2 regions of the Flexivirga alba genome follow, and region 2 is predicted to be linked to the other one. Evidence: riboswitches for the same ligand, from Rfam matches in the RefSeq annotation. Region 2 holds a riboswitch; the other holds the start of a gene.

Region 1 (3,405 bases), 1.1 Mb from region 2:
CACCGGTGATGTCGACCGGTTCGTCTACAGCCGGTATGGCAATCCGACCGTCGCGGTCTTCGAGGAACGGTTGCGGCAACTGGAGGGCGCGGAGGCCTGCTATGCCACCGGGTCGGGCATGGGCGCGGTCTTCACCGCGCTCGCCGCGCTGCTCGGCGCCGGTGATCGAGTCGTCGCCGCACGCGGCCTTTTCGGTTCGTGCTTCGTGATCCTCGACGAGATCCTGCCGCGCTGGGGCGTGCAGACCGTCTTCGTCGACGGTCCGGACAACGAGCAGTGGAAGGCGGCCCTCTCCGAGCCGACCGCAGCCGTGTTCTTCGAGACGCCGAGCAACCCGATGCAGGAGCTGGTCGACATCGAGTTCGTCGCCGAGTGTGCTCATGCCGCCGGCGCGAAGGTCGTCGTGGACAACGTCTTCGGCACACCGGTGTTCTCTCAGCCGCTCGAGCACGGCGCCGACATCGTCGTCTACTCGGCGACCAAGCACATCGACGGTCAGGGACGAGTCCTCGGCGGGGCGATCCTCGGGCCGAAGGACTACATTCACGGTCCGGTCGAGAACCTCCTGCGGCATACCGGGCCTTCGATGTCGGCCTTCAACGCCTGGGTGCTGGTGAAGGGCTTGGAGACGATGCGACTGCGCGTCGAGGCCCAAGCGGCGTCCACGTTGCGGCTGGCGGAGGCGCTGCAGGAGCACCCTGCGGTCCGCCGGGTCTGGTATCCGTTCCTGGAGTCGCACACACAGTTCGAGCTGGCCAAGCGTCAGATGAGCGGTGGCGGCACGGTCGTCACCTTCGAGCTCGACGGCGGCAAGGACGAAGCGTTCGCGTTGATGAATGCCCTTGAGATCGTTGACATCTCGAACAACCTGGGCGATTCCAAGTCGCTCATCACCCATCCTGCGACGACGACGCACCGTCGGATGGGCGCCGACGCTCGGGCGGCTGTCGGCATCACCGACGGAGTGTTGCGACTCTCCGTGGGACTCGAGGACACCGACGACCTGCTGCGCGACGTCACCCGGGCGCTGGGCTGAGCCGGCACCAACACCTCGGCGTCGCCACGTTACGGTGGTGCTGACAACCCGCGGGAGCTCGGAAGGACCGGGCTGAGAGGGCGACCGAACCGTCGCCGACCGCCACAACCTGAGCCGGACAATGCCGGCGGAGGAAGGGGCATCTTCGATGTCGATGACGTCATATACCTGGTGGCCGGTGCTCGGAGCACCGATGGAGGACGGCCTGAAGCGCGTGCTCGCACACGACTTTCTGCGGGGCCTGTCCGACGGGACGCTTCCGCGAGAAGCGTTCGGCTACTTCGTCATACAGGACACGCTCTATCTGGGCGAGTACGCACGGGCTCTCGCCCTGCTCGCGGCCAAGGCACCGTCCGGTGCGGCGGGCACCCTGGCCGCGCACGCCGGGTCTGCGATAGCAACCGAGCTGGGCCTGCATCCGGCGCTGCTGGAGCAAGCCGGGCTTGACCCGGCGCTACTGCACACGACGCCGAAGTCGCCTGCTACCACTGCATATACGAGCTACCTGCTGTCGGTGTGCGCCCAGCGTCCGTTCCATGAAGGTCTCGCGGCGGTTCTGCCGTGCTACTGGATCTACCAGCAGGTCGGTATGGCGCTGGCGACCTCAGGTTCGAGCGATCCGGTCTACGAACGCTGGATCGAGTCGTATGCCGCCCCCGACTTCGCCCGCAGCGTGGCCGAGATGCTGCAGGTCGTCGACGACACCGTCCGCGAGCTGTCCGATCGTCAGGCGACGGACATGGCCGAGCACGTGGAGATCGCGACGCGCTACGAGTGGATGTTCTGGGATGCCGCCGTACGCGAGGAGAGGTGGCCCTGGTGAACAACACCGACGTGAGTGACCTGCTTGCCGAGCTGCGCACGCGTGGGCCGCTGGTGCAGTGCATCACCAACTCGGTGGTGACCGGCTTCACCGCAAACGCATTGCTCGCCCTCGGCGCTGCACCCGCGATGGTCGACAACCTCGAGGAGGCAACGGTTTTCGCGGGCATCGCGGACGCCGTCCTCATCAACGTCGGCACCATCAACCCCGCAGCGGGGGAGACGATGGTGGCCACCGCGCGGGCCGCCGGAGCCGCCGGCACACCGTGGGTGCTCGACCCGGTCGCCGTTGGTGGGCTCCCGTTGCGGGATCGGGTCAGCGCCCAGCTCGTGCCGTTGCGACCGACCGTCATACGCGGCAACGCCTCGGAAGTGATCAGCCTTGCCGGGCTCGACGGGGGAGGCCGTGGAGTCGACAGCACCGCCGGCCCGGAGACGGCGCTCGAGCCGGCCCGTTCCCTGTGTGGCCGGACCGGTGGGGCTGTCGCGGTCAGCGGGCCGGTCGATCACATCATCACCGCCGACGAGGTGCGCACGGTCTCCAACGGCACGGACATGATGACCAAGGTGACCGGAGTCGGCTGTGCTCTCGGCGCGATCACCGCTGCCTTCACCGCGTGCGCATCGCCTGCGGATGCCGCCTTCGCGGCGACCGCAGTGTGGACGATCGCCGCCGAGGTCGCGATGGCGCGCGCATCGGGCCCGGGCACGTTCGCGGTGGAGATCCTCGACGCTTTGCACGATCTCAGCCCCGAACAGCTCGAAAGGTTGCGTGCATGACTTTCGATGCGCAGTGGTTGCGGCTCTACGTGGTCACCGACTCGGCACTGTGTGGCGACCGAGGTGTCGCAGAGACCGTGCGCCAAGCTCTTGCCGGGGGAGTGACGGCTGTGCAGTTGCGGGATCACGAAGCGACAACCCGCGAACTGATCGACACCGCAAGGGAATTACGGCACCTCACCGCGGCTGCGGGCGTGCCACTCATCATCGATGACCGGCTGGATGTCGCACTCGCAGCCCGTGCCGATGGCGTGCACCTCGGGCAGTCCGACCTGCACCCGGTCGACGCGCGCCGGGTCGCCGGCCACGGTCTGGCCATCGGCCACTCGGTGTCCTGCATCGACGAGGTCGAGGCAGTAGCTGAGTGGCCCGCGGGAACGATCGACTACCTCGGGATCGGTCCCGTGTTTGCCACGCCAACCAAGCCGAACGCAGCCGCTCCACTCGGCATCGACGGCGTTCGCGAAGTGCTGGACTGCTGTGATATCCCTGCGGTTGCCATTGGTGGGATCAAGGAGGTCCACGTCGCACCGTTGCGGGAGGCAGGAGCCGCAGGTGTTGCCGTCGTGTCGGCCATCTGTGCAGCGCCGGATCCGGCCGCGGCGGCACGAATACTACTGGCAGCAGAGGAAATTCGATGATGTCACAGATACCCACGGTGCTGACCATCGCGGGGACCGACCCCAGCGGCGGGGCCGGCATCAGCGCGGACCTGAAGACATTCAGCGCGCTGGGCGCGTTCGGGACCGTCGTCGTGACAGCCGTCG
Region 2 (3,405 bases):
CCGCAGCATGCCGGCGAATGCGGCCAGCAGGGTGGACTTTCCGGCTCCCGAGGGACCGACCAGCGCGGTCAACTCACCGGCGTGCAGGACGGTCGTCACTCCGTCCAACGCACGATGGGTCACCCTGCCCTGCAGGGACCGCACCGTCAGATCGACCTGAAGTTCCTCGGCCTGCAGTTCATGACCGGGCCGGTCCGGAGTCACCCAACTGGCGTCGACGTGGACCGGAGTCGGGTCCGGCACACCCGGCATCCAGACGCCGGCGTCGAGCATGCGCGCCGTGTGCTCGGCGGTGAACGCGGACGGAGTGGTGTCGGCGACAACTTGCCCACGCTCGAGCACCACGACGCGATCGCAGTATGGGAGCCACGGTCCGATGCGGTGCTCCACGACGATGGTTGTCGCGCCGGTTGCGCGCGCCGCCTCCAACACGCGCCGACGCACGTGGTCGGCAGTGTCGTCGTCGAGCATCGAGGTCGGCTCGTCCAACAGCAGCAACCCAGGTCGTATGGCGAGCACGCCCGCCAACGCAAGGCGTTGCAGTTCGCCGCCGGACAGTGCGGAGGTGGAGCGCCTCACGTCATACGTCAGACCCACCTGGGCGAGGCACTCGTGCGCCCGGCGCCAGATCTCGTCGTGGGGGAGTGCGAGGTTTTCGGGGCCGAAGGCCACCTCGCGCCCGATCGTCGAGGCGACCAGCGAGTCCGCCGGGTTCTGCAGCAGCAACCCGCACGCGGCGCTGACCTCCACAGTGCCGGTCTGGTCGCCGGGGACAGCTTCGCCGAGCAGCCCTGCCAGTGCCCGCAGCACCGTCGACTTACCGGCCCCGCTGCCGCCGGCGAGCAGCACGATCTCGCCGGGGGAGAAGCTCAGGTCGAGCCCGCTGATGACCTCTTCGCGACGTCCCAACGGACGCCAGCCGAAGCCGCGGAAAGAGGCGTGTGCCCCGCTCACACCGCGTTGCGGGCGTGATGCTCACGGCCCGCACCGAACGCGTCAAGCACACCGGTGGCGGCCAGTGCACGGACCAGTAGCCAGCCGACGACGCCGGCGAGGATCGCACCGGAGAGCATCGTGCAGCCGAGGTACAGGAGTTTGTAGTTCCAGGTCCAGGCCGCGTAGTAGGCGTGCCACTCGTAGAAGATCTCGAACGCACCAGCAAGTGCACCGCCGAGCGCCGCGACGATGACGCCGAACCGCTTGTAGAGCACCAGGGCGAGGACGACCTCGACACCGAGTCCCTGCAGCAGTCCGGACATCAGCGTGCTGGTGCCCCACTGGTTGCCGATCAGCATCTCGACGGCAGCACCGATGAGTTCGGCAGCGAGTGCCGCGCCGGGCCTGCGCACGACCAGGCCGCCGAGCACTCCGGCGATCAGCCAGGGGCCGGCGAGCAGGCCGAGCAGTGGTGGCGCGGTGAACAGGGCAAGGGTGCTGATGCCGTTCCATGCCTGGGACCAGGCCCAGAACACGACGCCGCAGGCGACGCCGAGCGTGGCGACGGTGACCAGGTCGATGGTGCGATAGGCAAGCAGGGCGCTGATCGTCGGACGTTCACTGGGCGCGCTGACAGTAGCCATGCGTGACTCCCTTCGCCGGTGCTAACCGGAGCAGGTTCAAGGGTCTGCGGGCTGGCCGCACTCTCAGCGCCGAAGCGCTCCCCTGTCGGTGGATGTGTGATTCCACGGTACCAGCGCCGGCGCCTTGCAACCGACGGGTGGCTTGGAGCGTCCTGACAGGGTGCGCGTCTACCGACGCGTAGACTCGATCGACGCAAGACCGGAAGACGAAAGGCATGAAAGACGTGGGACTGCTCGACACGATCTCCTCACCCGAGGACCTGCGGCGGCTTCCCGCAGATCGCCTGGACGATCTCGCCGCCGAGATCCGGGAGTTCCTGGTCGATTCGGTCTCTCGCACCGGTGGGCATCTGGGTCCCAACCTCGGTGTAGTCGAGCTGACGATCGCCATACATCGGGTGTTCGAGTCGCCCTCGGACTCCATCGTTTTCGACACCGGGCACCAGTCGTATGTGCACAAGCTGCTGACCGGTCGGCACGACTTCTCGAAGCTGAAGAAGCAGGGCGGGTTGTCCGGCTACCCGTCGCGAGCGGAGTCCGAGCACGACATCGTCGAGAGCTCGCACGCGTCATCGTCGCTGTCATGGGCAGAGGGCATCGCCAAGGCACGCGTGCTCAGCGGTGAGCGTCATCGCCATACCGTCGCGGTCATCGGTGATGGCGCGCTCACCGGCGGTATGGCATGGGAGGCCATCAACAACATCGCGGTGGAGCGGGATCTGCCGCTGGTCATCGTCGTCAACGACAACGAGCGCAGCTACGCGCCGACGATCGGCGGGCTCGCGGACCACCTGGCCGCGCTGCGCACCACGCGCAATTACGAGCGAATGCTCGACTGGGGCAAGACGACCCTCAAAGGGACGCCGGTCGTCGGCGACCTGGTCTACGAGACGCTGCACGGCGTCAAGCGCGGCATCAAGGACATGGTCTATCCGCAGCAGGGGATGTTCGAGAACCTCGGCATCAAGTATGTCGGGCCGGTCGACGGCCATGACGAGGCCGCGGTCGAGCAGGCGCTGCGTCGAGCGCGCGCGTTCGACGCACCGTGCATCGTGCACGTCATCACCGAGAAGGGCCGCGGTTACCAGCCGGCCCTGGATGACCAGGCCGATCACATGCACGGCATCGGCAAGATCAACCCGGAGACCGGGCTGCCGTTCGAGGTTGCCGGACGGATCTGGACCGACGAGTTCAGCGACGAGATGGTGCGGCTGGGTGAGGAGCGGCCGGACCTGGTCGCGATCACTGCGGCGATGATGATCCCGGTCGGTCTCGACAAGTTCGCCGAGGTCTACCCGCAGCGCGTGATCGACGTCGGCATCGCCGAGCAGCACGCGGTCACCATGGCCTCCGGCCTCGCGTATGGCGGCATGCATCCCGTTGTTGCGGTCTACGCGACGTTCCTCAACCGAGCGTTCGACCAGATGCTGATGGACGCCGGATTGCACCATGCCGGAGTCACTTTCGTGCTCGACCGAGCTGGTGTCACAGGTTCGGACGGTGCGTCGCACAACGGCATGTGGGACATGTCGATCTGCTCGATCGTGCCGGGCCTGCGACTCGCCGCACCACGCGACGGCGAGCAGGTCAAGGCCCAACTGCGCGAGGCGGTTTCGGTCGACGATGCACCGACGGTGATCCGCTTCCCCAAGGGTGACGTGGCTGAGCCGCTGGAGGCACTGCGCTCCGACGGCGCGGTTGACGTGCTGCACGACGCCGATGACCCGCAGGTGCTGATCATCGGCGTGGGCTCGATGTGTCCGACCGCGTTGCAGGTCGCCGAAAAGCTTGAGGCCCAAGGGCATTCGGCTCTCGTGGTCGATCC

What was found. A riboswitch is a leader RNA that binds a small molecule or an ion and turns the genes downstream of it on or off. The one in region 2 is predicted to bind thiamine pyrophosphate.
Region 1: another riboswitch for thiamine pyrophosphate. It lies ahead of tenA (thiaminase II); the one in region 2 lies ahead of ACFQDH_RS14630 (ECF transporter S component).

Annotation. Positions count from the first base shown of each region.
Region 1 is NZ_JBHSWH010000001.1:4,067,633-4,071,037, reverse strand. It holds gene ACFQDH_RS20180 (O-succinylhomoserine sulfhydrylase) at 1-1,036, shown strand, start outside; TPP riboswitch at 1,077-1,189, shown strand; gene tenA (thiaminase II) at 1,191-1,859, shown strand; gene thiM (hydroxyethylthiazole kinase) at 1,856-2,638, shown strand; gene thiE (thiamine phosphate synthase) at 2,635-3,279, shown strand; gene thiD (bifunctional hydroxymethylpyrimidine kinase/phosphomethylpyrimidine kinase) at 3,276-3,405, shown strand, end outside.
Region 2 is NZ_JBHSWH010000001.1:2,983,040-2,986,444, forward strand. It holds gene ACFQDH_RS14625 (ABC transporter ATP-binding protein) at 1-954, opposite strand, end outside; gene ACFQDH_RS14630 (ECF transporter S component) at 951-1,580, opposite strand; TPP riboswitch at 1,571-1,674, opposite strand; gene dxs (1-deoxy-D-xylulose-5-phosphate synthase) at 1,805-3,405, shown strand, end outside.